Regions from separate parts of the Kineococcus sp. R86509 genome, predicted to be linked through region 2. Evidence: riboswitches for the same ligand, from Rfam matches in the RefSeq annotation. Region 2 holds a riboswitch; each other region holds the start of a gene.
What was found. A riboswitch is a leader RNA that binds a small molecule or an ion and turns the genes downstream of it on or off. The one in region 2 is predicted to bind S-adenosylmethionine.
Positions count from the first base shown of each region.

Region 1: it holds a riboswitch for S-adenosylmethionine, as region 2 does, so the genes downstream of both, SJY07_RS18575 (FAD/NAD(P)-binding protein) here and SJY07_RS20260 (acyl-CoA dehydrogenase family protein) in region 2, are expected to answer to the same signal.
Region 3: it holds a riboswitch for S-adenosylmethionine, as region 2 does, so the genes downstream of both, SJY07_RS21660 (O-acetylhomoserine aminocarboxypropyltransferase/cysteine synthase family protein) here and SJY07_RS20260 (acyl-CoA dehydrogenase family protein) in region 2, are expected to answer to the same signal.
Region 4: it holds a riboswitch for S-adenosylmethionine, as region 2 does, so the genes downstream of both, SJY07_RS08040 (ATP-binding cassette domain-containing protein) here and SJY07_RS20260 (acyl-CoA dehydrogenase family protein) in region 2, are expected to answer to the same signal.

Region 1 is NZ_JAXHCE010000001.1:3,799,116-3,804,217, reverse strand. Features, by position in the region: gene SJY07_RS18590 (LLM class flavin-dependent oxidoreductase) at 1-312, shown strand, start outside; gene SJY07_RS18585 (NtaA/DmoA family FMN-dependent monooxygenase) at 321-1,640, shown strand; gene SJY07_RS18580 (RimK family alpha-L-glutamate ligase) at 1,624-2,550, opposite strand; SAM riboswitch class I at 2,613-2,707, shown strand; gene SJY07_RS18575 (FAD/NAD(P)-binding protein) at 2,872-4,845, shown strand; gene SJY07_RS18570 (amino acid ABC transporter permease) at 4,842-5,102, shown strand, end outside.
Region 2 is NZ_JAXHCE010000001.1:4,145,983-4,151,084, reverse strand. Features, by position in the region: gene SJY07_RS20265 (NAD-dependent epimerase/dehydratase family protein) at 1-988, shown strand, start outside; gene SJY07_RS20260 (acyl-CoA dehydrogenase family protein) at 990-2,234, opposite strand; SAM riboswitch class IV at 2,281-2,391, opposite strand; gene SJY07_RS20255 (AAA family ATPase) at 2,623-4,608, opposite strand; gene mshB (N-acetyl-1-D-myo-inositol-2-amino-2-deoxy-alpha-D-glucopyranoside deacetylase) at 4,828-5,102, opposite strand, start outside.
Region 3 is NZ_JAXHCE010000001.1:4,447,876-4,452,977, reverse strand. Features, by position in the region: gene SJY07_RS21665 (LLM class flavin-dependent oxidoreductase) at 1-1,127, opposite strand, end outside; gene SJY07_RS21660 (O-acetylhomoserine aminocarboxypropyltransferase/cysteine synthase family protein) at 1,129-2,442, opposite strand; SAM riboswitch class I at 2,570-2,656, opposite strand; gene SJY07_RS21655 (NtaA/DmoA family FMN-dependent monooxygenase) at 2,730-4,049, shown strand; gene SJY07_RS21650 (class I SAM-dependent methyltransferase) at 4,060-4,938, shown strand; gene SJY07_RS21645 (phosphotransferase) at 4,928-5,102, opposite strand, start outside.
Region 4 is NZ_JAXHCE010000001.1:1,690,966-1,696,067, reverse strand. Features, by position in the region: gene SJY07_RS08050 (MetQ/NlpA family ABC transporter substrate-binding protein) at 31-945, opposite strand; gene SJY07_RS08045 (methionine ABC transporter permease) at 935-1,696, opposite strand; gene SJY07_RS08040 (ATP-binding cassette domain-containing protein) at 1,693-2,688, opposite strand; SAM riboswitch class IV at 2,856-2,966, opposite strand; SAM riboswitch class I at 3,136-3,219, shown strand; gene sfnG (dimethylsulfone monooxygenase SfnG) at 3,229-4,374, shown strand; gene SJY07_RS08030 (alpha/beta fold hydrolase) at 4,399-5,102, opposite strand, start outside.

The sequences.
Region 1 (5,102 bases), 350 kb from region 2:
CTCGACACCGCGGCCGCCTCGGGTGCGCAGCGGGTCGAGGCGCTAGACGCCGACGCCCCGGCTCCCGCACGGGGCCGGCTGCGCTGGACGGGGTCCGGTGAGGGCTTCGCGCGGTACCTCTCCGGTCTCGCGGGTTCCGTCGACGGTGTCCGGCTGCACGCCGCCGTCCTCGACGAGGACCTCCGCACGCTGCTGCGCACCACCTTCCCCGCCCTGCGCGTCGCCCGGCTGCTGCAACCACCCGCCGCCGGTGCGACGTTGCGCACCACCCTCGGCCGTCCCCGGCCGGTCAACCACTTCGCGACGGCCTGAGGAGTCCCGTGACCGACCTGCGCTACCCGAACGCCGTCGTCCACTTCGGCGTCTTCTTCCAGGGCGTCAACCACAGCACCATCTGGTCGGACCCCCGCAGCGGATCCCAGATGCACCACTCGACCTTCACGCAGCTGATCCGGACCGCCGAACGCGGACTGTTCGACGCGTTCTTCCTCGGCGAGGGTCTCCGCCTGCGCGAACAGCGGGGCAGGATCCACGACCTCGACGTCGTCGGACGACCCGACGCGCTGACCGAACTCGCCACGCTGGCGGGTCTGACCGACCGCATCGGTCTGGTCGCCACCCAGAACACCACCTACAACGACCCCGCCGACCTGGCCCGCCGCCTCGCGTCCCTGGACGTCCTCTCCGGTGGTCGCGCCGCGTGGAACGTCGTCACGACGGACAACGCCTGGACCGGGGCGAACTTCCGCCGGGGCGGCTACCTCGACCACGCCGACCGCTACGAGCGGGCCGAACGCTTCGTGAACCTGGCCCGACGGGTCTGGGACAGCTGGGACGGGTCGGAGTTCGCCCCCGTGGACTCCGACGACCGCTTCTTCGACGTCGAGATCGCCCCCACCGTCCCCCGCAGCCCGCAGGGTCATCCCGTGATCTTCCAGGCGGGCGACTCACCCGCCGGCCGCGACTTCGCCGCCCGCTCGGCCGACGTGATCTTCTCCGCGCACGGGAGCGACCGCCACGACGCGCTGGCCTTCGCCGACGACGTCCGCCGCCGCGTCGTGGCGGCGGGTCGCCCCGAGGACGACGTCCTCACCTTCCCGGGGACCCAGATCGTCGTCGCCGACACCGAGGGCGAGGTGGAGGAGAAGGCCCGTTGGGTCCTGGAGCAGCAGGTGACCCCCGCGACCGCGCTCTCGCTGGTGGGTCAGGTGTGGGGCGAGGACCTGTCGGGCCACGACCCCGACGGCCCGTTGCCCGCGCACGACCCCGTCATCGCGGACATCGACGGGACCCGGGGCGCCGCGCGACAGGGTCACGACCCCCGGGCGATCGCCCGGGAGTGGCGCCGGGTGGCGGAGGAGAACGAGTTCTCGCTGCGCGAACTCGTGCTGCACACCTCGGCCCGGCGCGGTTTCGCCGGTACGGCCTCGCAGTTGGCCGACGAGCTGACCCTCTGGGTGCGCAGCGGCGCCAGCAGCGGGTTCAACGTCACGCCGTTCCTCGTCCCCAGCGGCCTGGACGACATCGTGGACCAGCTCGTCCCGGCCCTGCAGGAACGGGGCGCCTACCCGACCGCGTACGTCGGGACCACGCTGCGCGAGCACCTGGGTCTGCGACCTCCGCTCACGCGTTGCCGCTGAGGAGCCCGCCGAGGTAGCGGGCGATGGCGCCGGGACCCGACACGGGGGCGACGGCCTCGACCGCGGGGTTGTAGTTCGTGTTGGTGTTGATGTCGTAGGTGACCGTCCGCCCGTCCGCCGTCTCGAGGAACTCGATGCCGGCGATCTCGATGCCGGCCGTCCGCAGCAGTTCCTCGTAGCGGCGGACGAGCGGGTGGTCTCCGGTGATCTCCGTCCGCAGCGCGAACGGGACCACGCCCGGCACCTCGCACGCGTCGGCGGGGCACAGTTCGAAGCTGCCCGCGGAGGTGTCCACGCGCACCGCGTAGACGAAGCGCCCGCCCACGAACTCGGCCCGGGTGACGAACGGTTCGGCCGAGCGGAGGAACTCCTGGAGCAGGGTGATCCCGTCGACCGGTTCCTCGAACTCCGGCGAGGCGACGTGGGCGTCGAAGTCCTCGTGGGAGTCGAAGCGCCGGACGCCGAGGCCCTTGCCGCCCTGGTTGTGCTTGGTGATGAACGGCACCTGCAGTTCCCGGGAGCGTGCCGCCAGGTCCCCTCGGCCGAAGACGGCCAGGGTCCGGGGTACGTCGAACCCGTTGCGGTGCAGCAGCGCGTGTTGGGCGACCTTGCTCACCTCGAGCTCGACGACGTGGGTCCCCCCGACGACCCGGCGGCCCCAGCCCTCGAGCCAGGCGAAGAGGGCCCGGGTGAACTCCTTGGTCTGCCCGTGACCGCGGGTGTGCGCGGACGCGCTGAGCCGCGACCAGTAGACGCCCGGGGCCGGTTCGGCGTCGAGGTCCAGGGACCCGCCGGTCAGCAGGACCTCCTGGAAGGGGACGCCCTCGGCGCGCAGGGCGGCTTCGAAGGGCGGGAACCACTCGGGGTTCTCGTGCACCACGTGGACGCGCGGCTCGGTCGGGATGGTCATGCTCTTCCTCCTGGGTTCGTGAGGAGTTTGGCAACGGGTCTCCTCGTGCGATAGTTTCACACCGTCCATCCAGAGCGACCGAGAGACCTGGCTCGTCGACGTCGCAGCAACCCCCTGAACCTTCAGGCGCGGGTGCTTCCGCCAGGACCGATGGGAGTTCGCGCCGTGAAGGTACCCGAGAAGCGCTTCACACGTCGTCGCCACGTCGACCTCGGTCGACTGCAGTCCGCGGTGTGCGCGGGATCCTGATCCCCCGTCCGCTGCGGTGATCCCGCGGACGGAACCCGGCGTCGTCGTCGACGTGATCATCGGAGTTCCCCCGTGCCCTTCTCCATCCCCATCCCCACCCCCACCCGCGTCCGCAGCCTGTGCATCGTCGGCGCGGGTCCTCGCACCCTCGTCCTGCTGCAACGCCTCGGTGCGCACGCCGGCCCCGAGGACCTCGACGTGCACGTCGTCGATCCCTTCGACTCCGGCGCCGGTCGCACCTGGAGGGAGGCCCAGGACCCCCTGCTGTGGATGAACTCCCGGGCCGCCGACATCACGGTGCTGCCGGACGACTCCGTCACCGGGCTGACCGGACCCGTCACCCGGGGGCCGTCGCTGGCGGACTGGATCCGGGAGAACCGGGCCGAACTGGTCCACGACGCCGCGGCCGCCGGTGAGGACCTGCTGCGCGAGGAGGTCCTGCGCAGCGGGCCGGGTTCCTTCGTCTCCCGCCGGCTCGCGAGCCGCTACCTCGGTGCGGCGTGGCGACGCACGCTCGACGGCCTGCCCCCGAACCTGCGGGTCCACCGCCACGCGCGCACGGTCCTCGACGTCCTCGACGCGGACGACGGACGTCAGCGGGTGCAGCTCGCCGGCCCCGGGGAACCGCTGACCGTCGACGTCGTGCTGCTCGTCCAGGGACACCTGGACGTCCGCCCGGGTCCCCGCGAGCGGAAGCTGGAGACGTTCGCCCGCAGCCACGGCCTCGCCTACGTCCGTCCCGGCTACACGACCGACCAGGACCTGGACGTGCTGCGGCCGGGCGCCGACGTCGTCGTCGTGGGGATGGGTCTCGCCTTCGTCGACCTGGTGGTGCTGCTCACCGAGGGCCGCGGGGGCCGGTTCGAGGAACTCCCCGAGGGCCACCTCCGGTACCACCCCAGCGGAGCGGAACCGCGCCTCTTCGCCGGGTCGCGTCGGGGGGTTCCCCACCGCTCGAAGATCGGGTACCCGGCGCCGGCGGGCCTGGGTCTGCCCCACCACTACAGCGCGAGGGTCGTCGAGGAGCGGTTCGGGAGCGCGGAACTCGACCTGCGCTCGGACCTCTGGCCGTTGATCGTCAAGGAGATGGCCGGGGCGCACTACCGGGAACTGTTCCGCACCCACCGGGAACGGACCGTCCTGGCGCCCGCCGAGTTCGACGCCCGGTTCGCCCGGTCGCCCTGGGGCAGCGCGGAACTGGACCACCTGGTGGAACGCGCCGTACCCGACCCGCGCGACCGGTTCGACGTGACCGCACTGGACCGTCCGCTCGAGGGCTGGTGGGGGACGTCGGGGGACGAGGTCCACGAACGCGTCCTGCGCCACCTCGAGGACGACCGGGAACGACGGGCCGACCCGGCGCACTCCCCGGACGCGGCAGCCCTGGCCGCGCTACTGTCCGCGTACGTGGTGACCCTCGGCCTGCACTCCGCGGGCCGGTTGAACGCACGATCCACGGCGCTCGACCTCGACGGCTGGTGGCACGGGTTCTTCAGCTACGTGGCCAGCGGTCCCCCGCCCGAGCGGTTGCGGCAGATGTCGGCCCTGGCCCGCGCGGGGGTCCTGAGGTTCCTCGGGGCCGACGTGCACGTCGAGCCGGACCCGGAGGCCGGCGTGTTCCTCGCCTCCTCGGCCAGTGGTCCGCACCAGGTGCGGGCACGGGGTCTCGTCGAGGCCCGGTTGCCGGTACCGGACCTGGAGCGGACCTCCGACGTCCTGCTCACCCGGTTGCGCGAGCGCGGTGAGGTCCGGGCCCACGAACTGGTGGACGGCGAGGTGCGGTGGTCCAACGGGCGCCTCGTCGTCGACGGAGGCGGGCGCCTGGTGCAGGCGGACGGCTCCGTCCACCCCCGCCGTTTCGCGACCGGCGCCTGGGTGGCCGGTGAGGCGGCGGCCGCTGCCTTCGCCCGACCACGATCGAACGCCGAGCTCTTCCGACGCAGCGACCGCCTGGCCGCGGAACTGCTCCGTGCTGCGGGTTCCGTCCCGACCGCACGACGACCTGTCGAGATCCGCAGCGAACTCCCTGGAGAACGAGGACGATGAGCGAGACCACCCGACCGACCCGGGCACCGGCGCCCGTGCTGACCGTTCCGCCCGCGGTCAGGGTCCTGCCCGCCCGTCACCCCTGGCGCTGGGTCGCCACCGCCGTCGTGGCGGTGCTCGCCGCGATGGCGGTCCACGCGCTGGTCGCGAACCCCGTCTGGGAGTGGCCCACGGTGGGTCGGTTCCTGTTCTCCGCCACGATCCTGCGGTCGCTGTGGTTCACGGTGGAGCTGACGCTCGTGGGGACGGCGATCGGC
Region 2 (5,102 bases):
CGGCTTCATCGCCGGCCACTGCATCCTGCAGCTCCTGGCCGAGGGCCACGAGGTCCGCACCACGATCCGCTCCCCCGGTCGGGAGGCGGCCGTGCGCGCCGTGCTCCAGGGCGCCGGGACGGCGCACGGGGAGGACCTGACCTTCGTCGCGGCGGACCTGCTGGAGGACGCGGGCTGGGCCGACGCGACGGCGGGCATCGACACCGTCGTGCACGTCGCCTCCCCCGTCCGGCCCGGCCACGTCGAGGACGAGGACGACCTGATCGTCCCCGCCCGGGAGGGCACGCTGCGGGTGCTCGCCGCCGCCCGCGACGCCGGGGTTCGTCGGATCGTCCTGACGTCGGCCTTCCACGCGGTCAGCTGGGGCCACCCGCACGACGACCACGTCTTCACCGAGGAGGACTGGACGGTCCTCGACGGCCCGGGCGTCGACGCCTACGGCAGGAGCAAGACCCTCGCCGAACGCGCCGCCTGGGAGTTCGCCGCCGCGAACGGCCTGGACCTCGTCACCCTGCTGCCGGTGGCGGTGATGGGACCGGTCGTGGGGCAGGACGTCTCCGGCGCGAACCAGATCGTGCAGCGTCTGCTGACGGGCGCGGTGCCGGCGCTGCCGCACCTGTTCTTCCCGATCGTCGACGTGCGCGACGTCGCCGCCGCGCACGTCCTCGCCGTCGGCAGCGCGGAGGCCGCCGGACAGCGGTTCCTGCTCTCCGACGGCCCGACCCTGGAGTTCCCGGAGATCGCCGCGATCCTGCGCTCGGCCCTGGGGGCGGACGCCGACCGGGTCCCCACCCAGGTCCTGCCGAACGATGTCGTCCGGGCCGGCGCCGACGCCGACCCGGCGTTGCGGGCCATGGTGCCCGACCTCGGCTACGCGAAGCGGACCTCGAACGAGAAGGCCCGCCGAGTGCTCGGGTGGGCACCCCGACCCGCCTCCGAGGCCGTCGAGGCGGCGGGTCGGAGCATGGTCGAGCGCGGACTCGTGTGACCTAGCGCCCGGCCGCGGGATCCACCGAGGCGTGGGTGCCGACGTCCCACACGAACGGCGGTTCGGTGCCGTTGACCGACCAGTCGCCGACGATCCGCTGCTTGTAGATCACCGGGTTGTGCGAGGCGACCGTGCGGGCGTTGCGCCAGTGCCGGTCGAGGTCGCGGGCCCGCGAGGTGCCCGACGCGCCGAGGGTGTTGAAGAGCAGCGTCGCGGCGCGCGGGACGGACTCCGAGAGCACGACCTGGGCCTGGGCGGTCCGGATCTCGGCCTCGACGTTCGCCGCCCGGTCCGCCTCCGTCCCCGGCAGGTGTGTCGTGTCGGCGGCGGACTGGACCGCCTGCGACGCAGCGCGGGTCAGGGAGCGGGCGGTGAACGCGATCGAGGAGATCTCGCCGGCCACCGACAGCACCTGGGCGTCGTTCCTGACGAGGGGGGCCAACCCGTGGGTGTAGCTGCGGGTCCGGGTGCGGACCTCGTGCCCGGTGTCGCGTTCGACCGCCGCGGCGATCCCGGCGTGCACGGCCAGCAGGACGAGTTGGTACAGCGCGGTCTGGTAGCGGAACCGGGTGGTGAACGGGGAGACGTCGTCGGCGGCGATCTCGACGTCGTCGAGCTCGAGGGTCCCGGTCCCGGTGAGCTGCTGCCCGAAACCGTCCCAGTCGTCGGAGACGCGAACCCCCCGGCCCCGGACGGGGACCAGCGCGGTCACGACCTCGTGGGTCCCGTCCGGCAGCCGCCGGCGGGCGGTCGCGTCGGTCCAGTCGGCGTAGATCGTGCCGGTCGTGTAGTACTTCCGGCCCGAGATCGCGGTGCGCCCGTCCCGGGTGGTGACGATCGTCTGCTGCTCGCCGGTGACCCCGTCACCGACCTCGCTCCAGGAGTTCCCGACCATCTCCCCCGCCACCAGCCGCGCGATCCAGCGCGAGCGGTACTCCCCCACCGGCAGGCTCAGGACCTGCTCCACCCAGGCGATGTGGCCGCGGAAGATCTGCGGCAGGTTCGAGTCGGCGGCCGCGAGGTCGACCAGCAGGTCGGTGAACTCGACGAGGTCGAGACCGCCACCACCCTCCTCGACGGGGATGCGCAACCGGCCGAACCCGGCGTCGAGGAGTTCCCGGACCTGGTCCCGTGGCAGTTCGTGGTCCTGCTCGCGCGTCACGGTGCCGGCCGCGATCCGTTGCAGCAGCGGCGAGAAACGTTCCCGCACATCGGGTTCGACAGTGGGTTCCAGGGTGGTGCTCACGGAGCTCTCCTCGATCGTGGACGCGTCGGCCTCCGGAACGGGAGGGACAGCGTCCTTACCCGTGCCGGAGCACCAGGTCAGGTCGTCACCCGGGGCACCCCACGACGAGGAGGGTTGCCGGCCAGCGAGCCGGGGCTTGTCGCTGGCGCTCATGACCTGGGACCAGGGAACCACAGGTGGGGAGGGAGGGTCCAGCCCGCTCCGCGGGTGGCCGATCGGGCCGCGGCGGATAGCAGAACGGGAACGCCTGCTCCAGCCCCCCGGAGCAACCGTTCCCGTTCCTGTGTTCCCGCGCCACCGCCCCCGGAGGCCCCCCGGCCTCCCACGGTGCGCGAGTTCCTGCGTCGTGGTCGTCGCTCCCCTCCTGCGGCGACGACCCCGACGAGTTCTAGATCCCCCGGACGACGCCGGAGGTGGTGTCGCGCAGGTCGATGACCCGCGGCGGTGCGGACTGCGGTGCGGACTGCGCCTCGTGGGCGGCCTGCGCCGCCTCGAGCACGTCGGTGATCTCGTGACCGATGAGTTCGTGCCGTTCCAGCAGCGCGTCGCGCAGCGCCGCCACCAGGTGGCGGTTGCGGCCCATGAGTTCGCGGACGAACTCCTTCTGCTCGGTCAGCAGGTTCTCCACCAGCCGCCGCCCCTCGGAGTCACCGAGGACGCGGGAGACGAGGTTCCCGTCGGCGAACGCGCCCTGCTGGACGGCGGCGAAGGAGACCAGGGTCCCGGCCATGCCCGCCGAACCGACCATCTGCGCCGCGACCTGCGTCGCGGACTGCAGGTCGCCGGCCGGGCCGGTCGAGACGTCGCCGAAGAAGAACTCCTCGGCGACCTGACCGCCGAAGGCGATCTTGATCAGCCCGGCGAGTTCGCTGCGGGAACGGGTGTAGACGTCCTCGGCGTCACCGTGGGCGAGCAGCCCCAACGCGTTGGCGCGCTTGATGATCGTGAGGACCTCGAGGCGGCGCTGCGGGGCGACGAGCCAGGCGATCGTAGCGTGTCCGGCTTCGTGGGTCGCGATGAGCCGCGCCTCGTGGTCGGTGTAGCCGACGGGCTGGCCGAGGCCGACCTCGGTGACCAGGCGGGCCTGCTCGACGTCGCTCCAGTTCATCCCGTCGGCACCGCGACGGACGGCGTTGACGAGGGCCTCGTCGAGCAGGCTCTCGATCATCACCGGCGAGTACCCGTTGGTGATCCCGGCGAGCGCGTCACGACGTTCGTCCTCGTCGAGCGGGGCCTCGTGGGCCTTGCGGGACAGGAAGTGGTCGACGAGCTCCCGGCGGCCGACCTTGTCCGGCAGGCCGAAGCTGAGCCGACGGTCGAAACGGCCGGGACGCAGCAGGGCCGGGTCGAGGGAGTCGGCGCGGTTGGTCGCGGCGATGAGCAGGATCTCGACGGGTTCGCTCTTCGGCCGCTGCAGCCGGCGGTGCTGGGGCAGGAACCGGTTGGCGGTGTCGACGAACCAGCCCTGCAGCCGCTCGGACGTGGTGGGTTCGTCGAAGGACTGCATCTGCACGAGCAGTTCGTTGACGACGCCGCTGGCGCCTTCGCTGCTGGCCAGGCGTTCCGTCCGCAGCGCCGTCCGGCCCGTGGCGGGGAAGGACATCGCGAGGTTGGTGAGCCCCCCGCAGCCGACGATCCCGGTGGCGACGTCGGCGTCCACGGGCGTCATGGCGCTCATCCCGCCGCGGGCGCCGGCGATGGCGTCGATCTCCTCGATGAACCCGATGGCGCCGCCCTCACGACGGGCCGCCTTGCGCAGGGCCTTGAAGTAGGAGCGGAGCTTGCGGGCCGTCGCGCCGTACCACATCGACTGGAAGCTGGTCGCGGAGACGAAGAGGAAGGGGACGCCCGCCTCGCGGGCCATCGCCTTGGCCATGTGCGTCTTGCCGGTGCCGGGCGAGCCCTCGAACAGGAGTCCGCGCCGGGGCCGTCCGCCCATCTGCGTCCGGAAGGTGCGGGCCGCGAGGAACAGGTCGAGGCTGCGCTCGACGTCCTCCTTGACCGCGGCCAGACCCTTGACGTCGTCGAGGCCGATGTCGATCTGCTCGGGGCGGTAGACGACGTGCGGCGAGCGGCCGGAGACCAGCGTCTGCCCGAGGAGCAGGCCGATCATGGCGAGGAAGAAGACGAAGACCATGACGTAGATCGGGTCGACGCTCGGCAGCGGCGGCAGGACCGAGCCGGTGAAGGCCAGGCGCAGGTCGACGACGAGCAGCAGCAGGGCCACGACCATGAGCAGCGACCGGGTGCGGCGGCGGCGGTTGCGCTCGCGCTGGCGACCGACGTCCGCGCTGTCCCGTCCGGTGCGGGGCTGCGGACGCGCGCCGCGTTCGGGGTCCTTCTCGGTCCGCGGGGCGTGCTTCACGTGAGCCACGGCCGCTCCTCTCGGTCACGTCCGGGCCGGTGCGCCAGGACGTGGTCCCAGCCAACCCCGTCGTCCGGGCGATGGCTACCGGCGACCACCCTCGGTGACGCGTTCGGACGATCGCGTTCACCCGCCTGGAGCAACGGAGCGTGATCCCCCGAACACACACCACTCCCCCGATTCGGGATCCTGCTGGGATTCCCAGCGGGATCACGGATCGGAGGGGGGTCAGGAGGAGGGGGCGACGCCGGCGAAGAGGTCGGTCTCGAGGCCGTCGGCGTCGAAGGGGCCGGCGGGCACGCCGTGCACCAGGCGGTAGTGCTCGAACGGCCAGATCGGTTGCGGCACACCGTTGCTGAGCCGCATGGCCGGGACGTCACCGTCGAGGTCGAGGCTGACCTGGGTGGCGTGGGCGCGGAGCGCCGCGATCTTGGCCGGGATCTGGCCGGTCCCGTCGACGACGGTGGTGACCTCGCCGGCCGGCACGACGACGCTCGGCAGCG
Region 3 (5,102 bases), 300 kb from region 2:
AACTCCTCCGCCGTCCCGACCAACCCGCTGCGGTCGCCGAGACGCCCCTTGCGGGCCTTGCGGGCCAGCAGTTCCCGCAGCGGGGCGTCCGGGGTGTCCCCGCGCAACGCGGTGAGGGTGCCGAGCGAGACGTGGTCGCCGAACACCGCGGGATCGATGGGCGCGTCCAGCGGGAGGGCCGTGAGGTCGGTCTCGAGGTCGCTGGACCAGGCGAGCGCCACCTCGTGCAGGACGGCGTCGGAGGCGTGGCGGGAGGCAGCGACGACCCGGTCGGCTTCCTCCCGGCTGGCGAGCAGTTCCGGTTTGACGACGAACAGCACGCGGACGTCCGCGGGTTTGCGACCGGCGAGCGCGGCGGCCGCCAGCACCTTCGCCCGGTAGGCCCGCACCTCCTCGACCTGCAGCGGCGCCAGCGCCAGCTGCACGTCGGAACGCGACCCGGCGAAACCCAGGCCGCGCGCGGAACCCCCGGGCGAGACGACCACCGGGTCCCCGCCGTCGAAGGGCAGCGCGTTCAGCGGTCCGTCGAGGCGGAAGTGCTCCCCCCGGTGCTGGAACGCGTCGATCTTCGACCCGTCGGCGAAGTGCCCGGTCTCGGCGTCCGCGACGAGGGCGTCCGCGTCCCAGCTGTGCCACAACCGGCGGACGACGTCGATCCACTCCTCGGCGCGGTCGTAGGCGACGTCGTGCGCGACGGGTTCGAGTCCGACGTGGCGGGCGCTGCCGACGTCGGTCACCAGGTTGATCCCGAACCGGTCGCCGGAGAGGTGCTGCAGGGTCGCGGCCTGCCGGGCGGCGAGGTAGGGCGGGGTGATCCCCGCGTTGATCGTGGGGACGACGCCGAGGTGCCGGGTCGCCGCGAACAGGTACGGGGCGAGCAGCAGCGGGTCGTGCTTGGGCCCGCCGTAGGCGGCGCGGACCCGCAGGTCGAGGGTGTCGGGGTTGCCGAGCGAGATGGCGTCCTCGATGACCACGAGGTCGAAACCCGCGCGTTCGAGGTCGCGGACCGCGTGGGCGTAGAGGTCGGGACGCGTCCAGTCGTCGTTCCACGCCTGGTAGTCCCGGCCCCAGCCCTGCGGGCCGAAACCCCGGGAGAAGAAGTACCCGAAGTGCTGCAGGCGCGTCACCTCAGACCGCCACCGGGAGCTCGGCGGGAACCGTGGCGGCGAGGGCGAGCTCCAGGTCGGCGAGCAGGTCCTCGGGTTCCTCCAGCCCGATCGAGAGCCGCACCAGTCCCGGCCAGATCCCGGCGGCGAGGCGTTCGGCCTCGGTGCGGTGGGCGTGCGTCGTGCTCCCCGGGTGGATGACCAGCGAGCGGACGTCGCCGACGTGGGTTATCCGGGTGAACAGCTCGACGGCGTCGACGAAGCGTTGCGCCGCAGCCCGTCCACCCTCGAGGGTGAAGGAGAACACCGCGCCGCTGCCCCGCGGCAGCAACCGCTGCGCGACCGCGGAGGTCCCGTGGCCGGGGAGTCCTGCGTGGTCGACGCTCACGACCTCCGGACGCGCCGCCAACCAGCGGGCGAGTTCCAGGGCCGTCGACGTCTGGCGCGCCACCCGCAACGACAGGGTCTCCAGGCCCTGCTGGACCAGGAAGGCGTTGAACGGGGAGATCGTCGGCCCGAACCGCGAGGCGACGACGGCCCGGGTGTGCTCGACGTAGGCCCGTCGCGGCCCGTGCGCCTCGACCCAGCTGACCCCGGCGAGGACGTTCGCCGGAGCGGTCAGGTGGTCGAACCCGCTCCAGTCGAACGAACCGCCCGTGACGATCGCGCCACCCAGGGCCGCCCCGTGCCCGGCGAGGAACTTGCTCGCGGAGTGCACGACGACGTCGGCGCCGTGGTCGAGGGGGCGCAACAGGTAGGGCGTGGCGAAGGTGTTGTCGACGACGAGCGGGATGCCGTGCCGGTGGGCCACGGCGGCGACGACGGGCACGTCGAGGACGACGTTCTTCGGGTTCGCGATCGACTCGGCGAAGAACACCCGGGTCTCGGGGCGCACCGCCGCCTCCCACGCCGCGGGGTCGGTGCTGTCGGCGACGAAGTCGACGGTGATCCCGAGCCGGCCGAAGTTGTCCACGAGCAGGCCGCGAGACCCCTCGTAGAGGTCCCCCGCGGCGACGACGTGGTCGCCGGCGCCGAGGACGCCGAGCAGGGCCACCGTGATCGCGGCCTGGCCGGTGCCGACGACGATCGCGTCGCTGCCGTGCTCGAGGACGGCGAGGCGCTGCTCCAGCGCCGTCGTCGTGGGGTTGGCCATCCGGGTGTAGACGTAGCCGTCGTCCTCACCGGCGAAGCGGGCACGCGCTTGCTCGAAGTCGTCGAAGACGAAACCGGCGGTCAGGTGGACGGGGGTGACGCGGGAACCGGTCGCGGGGTCGGGTGAGGAACCGGCGTGGACCTGCTGGGTGGCGAAACCGTGCTGGGACGGGACGTGCGGCATCGACGGAACCTTCCGGGGAGCGTGAACGGGGGACCTGGCGGGCGTTCAGGCCCGACAGGTCATCCCGGCGCTGCGCAGGAGGTCGATCACGAGACGGCGCGTCAGGCGGTGTTCAGGCACGGAGCTTCTCCCATCGGTCCTGGCGGAAGCACCAACCCGAAGGCGGTTGCTGCGGCGTCGACGAGCCAGGTCTCTCGGCCGCTCTGGATGGCTCCTCCAGTGAACGGTGACCGCGGGTCCCGTGTCAAGCGCTTCACCCGGTCGGGGCGCAGGTAGCGTGCCCGCTCGTGATCCTCACCGCGATGCTCTTCTACCCCGGGGGCGAGCACCTCACGAGCTGGCGGCTCCCGGGCGGGCGCCCGGACGACTACCTCACCCACGGCTACTACGAGGACTTCGCCCGCACCGCGGAGCGCGGCGGGTTCACGGCGTTGTTCTACGCCGACGAGCTCTACGTGTGGGACCGCTTCCCCTCCGGGGTCGAGCACGTCGCCAACGTCCGCCCGGAACCCTTCGGGCTCCTGGGCGCGCTCACCCGCAGCACGGAACGCATCGGGCTGGTCGCCACCGTCTCCACGACGTGGAACCAGCCCTTCCACACCGCCCGTCAGGTCGGTTCGCTGGACTTCCTGAGCTCGGGGCGGGCCGGGTGGAACCTGGTGACCTCGGCCAGCGACGAGGAGGCGCGCAACTTCGGTCTCGACGTGAACCTGGACCACGCCGCGCGCTACCGCCGGGCGGGCGAGTACGTCGAGGTCGTGCAGGGCCTGTGGGACAGCTGGGACGACGACGCGATCCGGCCCGACGTCACCTCGGGCCGCTACGCCGACCCGGCGGGGATGCACGTCCTCGACCACGAGGGTGAGTTCTTCCGCGTCCGCGGTCCGCTGAACCTGCCCCGCCCGCCGCAGGGCCACCCGGTGCTGTTCCAGGCCGGTTCCTCCGAGGACGGCCGCCGGTTGGCCGGGAAGCACGCCGAAGCGGTCTTCGTCCCCGGCAGCGCCCCGCTGCAGGGCGCTCGGAAGCTCGCCGACGACTACAAGCGCCGCGCCGCGGACAACGGCCGCGACCCCGCCCACCTCAAGGTCCTCCCCGCCCTCTCCCCCGTCCTCGGCGAGACGCCGGAACGCGCCCTCGAACGGGTGGACGAGATCGAGGCGCTGACCCCGGACCGCCTCAGCCTCGACTGGCTCTCCCACCACCTCGGGGTCGACCTGTCGGGCCACCCCCTCGACGAACGGTTCGAGTTCGACTTCAGCGGCGGGTCGAACCAGGTGCAGACGGTGTTCGAGGGGGTCCGCAAGCTCATGGAGCGGCAGTCGGACCCGGAGCGGTTCACGGTGCGCGACCTGTACCGGACGATGCTGCGCCGCCGGTTCCTGCCCGGGACGCCCGAGCAGGTCGCGGACTGGATGGTGGAACGCTTCGAGAACGGGGCCGCCGACGGTTTCACCCTCGCGTTCTCCTCCGTCCCCGCGGGGCTCGAGGAGTTCGTCGAGCAGGTGGTGCCGCTGCTCGTGCGACGTGGTGCGCTGCCGCCGGAACTGCCCGCGGCGACCCTGCGCGAGAACATGGGGCTGCCCGTCCCGCCGAGTCGCTACGCCTGAGAGGCCCGCCATGGCCGACGCCGTCCACGAACACCCGCTCGCCGTCCTGCTCGGGATCGAGGGGCTCGCCCTGCAGCGGGCCACCACGGGCCACGGCCGGCACGGCCGGGAGTTCGTCGAACGCCGCCTCGCCGAGGTGCGCCGGCTGCTCGACGACCCCCGGTTGCGCGACGGTCTCGACGTGGCCCGGGTCCCCCCGGGTGAGGGGTACGCCGAGTGGTCGCGGCGCTACGACGTCCCCAACACCGCCTTCGGCGACGCCGACGTGATCCTGCCCTGGCTCGACGACCTCGCTCCGGGAGACGCCCTCGACCTGGCCTGCGGGACGGGCCGCTGGTGCGCCGAGCTGGCGACCCGCGGACACCGGGTCACCGGCGTGGACGGTTCCCCGGAGATGCTGGCGCTGGCCGGGGTCGCAGGAGTCGAGTTCCTCCCGGGCGACCTGCACGCGGTCCCGGTGGGCGACGCCTCGTCCGACGTGGTGGTCTGCGCCCTGGCCCTCTCCCACGTCCCCGACCTCTCCCCGGTCTTCGCGGAGTTCGCCCGCGTCCTGCGCCCCGGCGGGACCCTCGTCGTCTCCGACGTCCACCCCGACCGGATCCGCCGGGGCTCGATCCCGTCCTCCCCCGGCCCCCGGGGGGAGGCGCGGCGCATCGAGGGTTTCGTGCACCCCGTCGGCACCCAGCTGCGCGCCGCGCTCTCCGCCGGGTTGCGGGTGCTCGACTGCGTCGAACCCGTACCGTCCGGGTCCACGGCCGGTCGACCCGGCCAGGACGGTCCGGGGACCTGGAACGAGTGGCCGTGGTCGCTGGAGGCGCTCGTCCCCGAGGCGAGCGACGCCGCCTACCTCGGGCAGCCCGCGCTGGTGGTGTGGCGGTTCACCCGGTGAGCGCCCGCAGCTGCGCGATCCACTCCCGGCCGAGTTCCCGCCCGTTCGGCAGCTCGTCGTCGCGGTCCCAGCGCCACGTCGTGACGATGGCGAGCACCAGCGCCCGGCAGTCCCGGAGCAGCTCGGGGTCGAGTCCCGGGTAGTGGTCGGCGACGTCGTCGGGC
Region 4 (5,102 bases), 2.5 Mb from region 2:
AAGGGTGCATCACTGCTGTGGGCGCCTGGCTCAGGTGGCGTCGAGGGGCAGCAGGACACCCTTCACGTCGGCGTCGTTCGAGAGGTACTCCTGGACCTTCGGGTCCTGGAACGTCGCGATGAGCGCCTTGACGTTGTCGGTGCCGATCCACTTCGTGCCCACCGTGAGCTGGCCCGCGAACTCGTCCGGGGCGGCGGGGGCGAAGATCTGCTGCTCGATCGGGATCTTGGCCGCGAGGTAGTACTCGGTGTAGCCGACGGCGGCGTCGAGGTCGGGCAGGGCGCGGGACTGCGCGCCGAAGTCCAGCAGCGTGAACTGCAGGCCCTTGGGGTTCTCGGCGATGTCGTCGACGGTCGCCGTCCCGATGTCCGTCCCCGGTTTGAGGGTGATGAGCCCCGCCTTCTCCAGGACGAACAACCCCTGCGACTCGTTCGCCGGGTCGGAGTACAGCGAGATCGTGCCGCCCTGCGGGATCTCCGCCGGCGTCTTCCACTTCGAGGACCACAGGCCGAAACCCCACCGGAAGACCGGCGTCGCCGCGGTCTCCTGGAACCCCGGGTTGGCCTGCAGGACCTGACCCAGCCACAGCTTGTGCTGGTAGATCGTGCCCGCGACCTCGCCGTCGTTCACCGCGCGGTTGATGGTGTTGCTGTCGGCCAGCGCCTTGAACTCGACGTGGATGCCGTGCGCGGGGGCGACGTCCTTCGCGATGTAGTCGATGAGGGCCTCCTCGCGGGCGTTGCCCTCGGCGGTCGCGACGTAGAGGGTGGCGCCCGCCTGGGTGTTGGCGGTGTCCTCACCGCCGAGACGGGGCACGACGACCGCGGCGGCGATCCCGAGCAGGACGACGGCACCGCCGGCCACGAACGGCCACAGTCGTCGGCGGCGGACCTCGAAACCGTGGTCGTCGGCGGGCTTGGCGTCGGGGCGGGTCTCAGTGGACAAGGGAGTTCTCCAGGTCTGCGGTGGGGGAGTTCGTGGGGGCGGCGCTGCGGCGACGGGCGCGCGGGTCCGCGAGGCGGGCCAGGGCGTCGCCGAGGAGTTGCACGGAGGCGACCAGGGCGACGAGGACGACGATGGTCGCGATCATCACGGCGTGGTCGAAGCGCTGGTACCCGTAGGTGATGGCGAGGTAGCCGACCCCGGGGGCGCCGATCGTCCCGGCGATGGCCGAGTACTCGATCATCGCGATGGTGTTGATGGTGAGGCCGCCGATGATCGAGGGCAGCGCCTCGGACAGTTGCACACTCGTGATGACCTGCAGCGGAGAGGCTCCCGAGGCCTTCGCGACGGCGACCACCGACGGGGGCACCGAGCGCAGCGAGTTCTCCACGATGCGGGCGAAGAACGCGGTGCCGGCCAGGACCATCGGCACGACGGCCGCCCGGATGCCGATGTTCGTACCCGTGACGAACCGGGTGAACGGCACGAGCGCCGCCATCAGCACCAGGAACGGCAGGGACCGCCCGGTGCTGACCACCCAGCCGAGGACGCGGTGGGCCGGGCGGTTCTCCAGCAACCCGTCCGGGGCGAGGTTGTGCAGCAGGACCCCCAGCGGGACCCCGAGCAGCACGACCAGGGCCATGACGATGCCGACCATCAGCAGGGTGTCGCCGAGGGCGGGCAGGACGAGCGCCGGGATCTGCGGCAGGGGCGTGTCCAGGTTCGAGGCCAGCGGGAGGGCGGCGGGGCTCACGGGACCAGCTCCAGGGTCGAGGGCGCCTCGGTGGCGCGGGTGTGCAGTCCCCGTCGCTCGAGGGCGGCGATCAGCCGCGCGGGGTCCACCGAGTCCGGCACCCCGAGGGTGGCGTGCCCGACGGTCCGCCCGGTGACGGCACTCACGGAGGCGCCGAGCAGGGCGAGGTCGTGACCGAGTTCGCGGGCCGTGCTGGTCAGCCAGTCCGCCGGCACGTCGTCGCCGCGGTAGTGCACCGTCCAGGTGACGAGCCGGGGATCGGTGGCGACCGCCCGTCGGGGCAGCAGCGCGGCCCCGACGGGCGACCCCGGGTCGCGCAGGACGTCCAGCAGGGGCGCCGACTCGACGATGCGGCCGTGCTCGAGTCGGGCCACGGAGTCCGCGACCTCGACGACCGTGTCCATCTCGTGGGTGATGAACAGGATGGACAGCCCGAGGTCGTCGCGCAGTTCGCGCAGCAGCGCCACGATCGAGGCCGTCGAGCGCGGGTCCAGCCCGGAGGTCGCCTCGTCGGAGAGCAGCACGCTCGGGCGCAGGGCCAGGGCGCGGGCGATCCCGACGCGCTGGCGCTGACCGCCGGAGAGCTCGTGCGGGTAGCGGCCGGCCAGGTCGGCCAGACCCACCCGCTCCAGCAGCTCGGCGACCCGGGCACGCCGCTCGCGGGGGACGACCCCGAGGTAGCGCAACGGGAGTTCCACGTTCTGGGCGGCGGTGCGCCGGGTCTGCAGCCCGTCGGACTGGAAGATCGTGCCGATGCGGCGACGGGCTTCGCGCAGCCGTCCCTCCCCGAGGTGGGTCAGGTCCTGGCCGCCGACGAGCACGGAACCCGACGTGGGCCGGGTCAGCAGCGTCACGCACTGGGCGAGGGTGCTCTTGCCGGCCCCGCTCGGCCCGACGACGGCGGTGATGCTGCCGGCGGGGACGAGCAGGTCGAGGCGGTCGAGGACGGTGGTGCTCCCGTAGGTCTTGGTGAGCTGTCTCAGCTCGATCATGGCTCGATCACGTCGTCTCCAGGGCGGCGTGGGGCGCGCGAGGGCGCGGCGGGGGAGCGTCGGGCGGACCGGCGCAGGGGGGACCGCCGGACGGGGTGGCCCGGGGTGTTCAGCGGGGAGTGCGGACGCTCAGCGTCGACAGGTCTGGTGGGACACGTGCGTCTCCTTCAACGTCCTTACCCGCGACACCCGCGGGTCGGGTCATCACCCGGAGCACCCCACGACGGAAGGAGGGTTGCCGACCAGCGAGCCGGGGCTTCGCGCTGGTACTCATGACCTGATTCGACAGTGACAGCCGAACCGGGGTCCGTCAAGCGGTTCGGGAAGGTACCGGATATCCGCACCCGGCTTCGAAATCGTTCGTGCGCAACGGCTTGCGCCGGACCCCTCCGGTGCCGGGCCGGCCCGAGTCGCTGCGGGGCCGCCCACGAGGCGTTACAGTTCGCAGGACCATCCAGAGCGGCCGAGAGATCTGGCTCGACGACGCCGCAGCAACCCGAACCCGGGTGCTACCGCCAGGACCGATGGAGGAGCACCACCATGTCCGTCAACGAGCCGCTGAAGTTCGCCTACTGGGTCCCGAACGTGTCGGGCGGCCTGGTCGTCTCCACGATCGAGCAGCGCACCAGCCACGACCCGGCCTACAACGTCGCCGTCGCCCAGGCCGCCGAACGCGTCGGTTTCGAGTACGCCCTGACCCAGGTCCGCTACCTCGCCTCCTACGGGGCGGACGCGCAGCACGAGTCGACGTCGTTCTCCCTCGCCCTGCTGCTGGCGACGCAGAAGCTCAAGGTCATCGCCGCGGTGCACCCCTTCTTCTGGCACCCCGGGGTCCTCGCGAAGTTCGCAGCGACCACCCAGGAACTCACCGACAACCGCCTCGCGCTGAACGTCGTCTCCGGCTGGTTCAAGAACGAGGCGACCCAGCTCGGGGTCACCTGGCACGAGCACGACGACCGCTACCGCCAGTCCGAGGAGTTCATCGCCCTGCTGCGCGGGGTGTGGACCGAGGACGGTTACAGCCAGCAGGGTGAGTTCTTCAACGCCGAGGACATCACCTTCCGCCCGCAGCCCAAGGTGCAGCCGGAACTGTTCCAGGGCGGCAACTCGACTGCCGCGCAGGCGATGGCCGGCCGGGTCAGCGACTGGTACTTCATGAACGGCAAGTCGATCGCCGCCGCCGCCGCCGGGGTGCGCGAGGTCAGCGCCCTCGCCGCCGGCAACGGCCGCTCGGTGCGGTTCGGGCTCAACGGTTTCGCCGTCGTCCGCGACACCCGCGACGAGGCCGAGGCCGTCCTCGAGGAGATCATCGCCAAGGCCGACCGCACCAAGGTCGAAGGTTTCGGCGCCGCCGTCCAGGAGGCCGGGAACTCGACCAGGGACGGCAAGGGCATGTGGGCCGACAGCGAGTTCCGCGACCTCGTCCAGTACAACGACGGTTTCCGCACCGGTCTGGTCGGGACGCCCGACGAGGTCGCCCGCCGCATCCTGGCCTACCGCCTCGTCGGGGTGGACCTGCTGCTGCTCGGCTTCCTGCACGTCAAGGAGGAGGTCGAGGCGTTCGGCGAGCTCGTCATCCCGAAGGTGCGCGAACTCGAGGCCCGCCTCGTCGCGGGTGAGGACCTGGACCTCGGCGCGGAACTCGACGAGGCCGTCGTCGCGGCGACTACCCCGGTCCCCGCCTGACGCTGCGCCCCGGAGCCGGGCGCCTCAGAGCTGCGCCACCAGGAAGGTCGCGATGCCGTCCTCGACCTCCGCGCGCAGGTCGGGCTCGTTGTGGATCTCGTGTCGGTAGCCGGTGTAGAGCCGGGTCGTGACCGTGTGACCGGTCTCGGCCAGCCAGTTCGCGGCCTGGTACGGCCCCTCGCCGTAGTTGCCGACGGGGTCCTGGTCGCCGGCGATGACGTACACCGGCACGCGGGTCGGCACCCGCTGCGCCCACTCGCGGGAGTGCACGTCGATCCACAGCGACGTGAAGTCGTGCAGGGCCTGGACGGTCGGCGGCCTCGTGAAGTTGTTCAACGGGTCCGCCCCGTGGTCACGGACGACGTCGGGGTCCAGTGCGATCCAGTCGTTCGCCGAGCGGACCGTCGGGTAGCGCGCCGTGAAGCCCTCGAGCAATTCGCCCACGAGTTCCGGCCGCACCTCCGCGGCGCGCCCGTCCGCGACGAGCCCGCCCAGTCGGCGGTGCAGCTCGACCGTGTTCTCGCGCACCCCCGAGGTGCCGCAGTACACGACGCCGCTCAGCAGGTGGCCGTGCTCCGCGGAGAAGTCGCGGGCGATCATCGAGCCCCAGCTGTGCCCGAACATGAAGAACGGCAGTCCGGGGAACCGCTCGACGACGATGTCGTGCAACGACTTCTCGTCCTCGGTCGTCGTGGCGTAGCCCCCGGAGCCGTAGTCGCCCCAGGTGT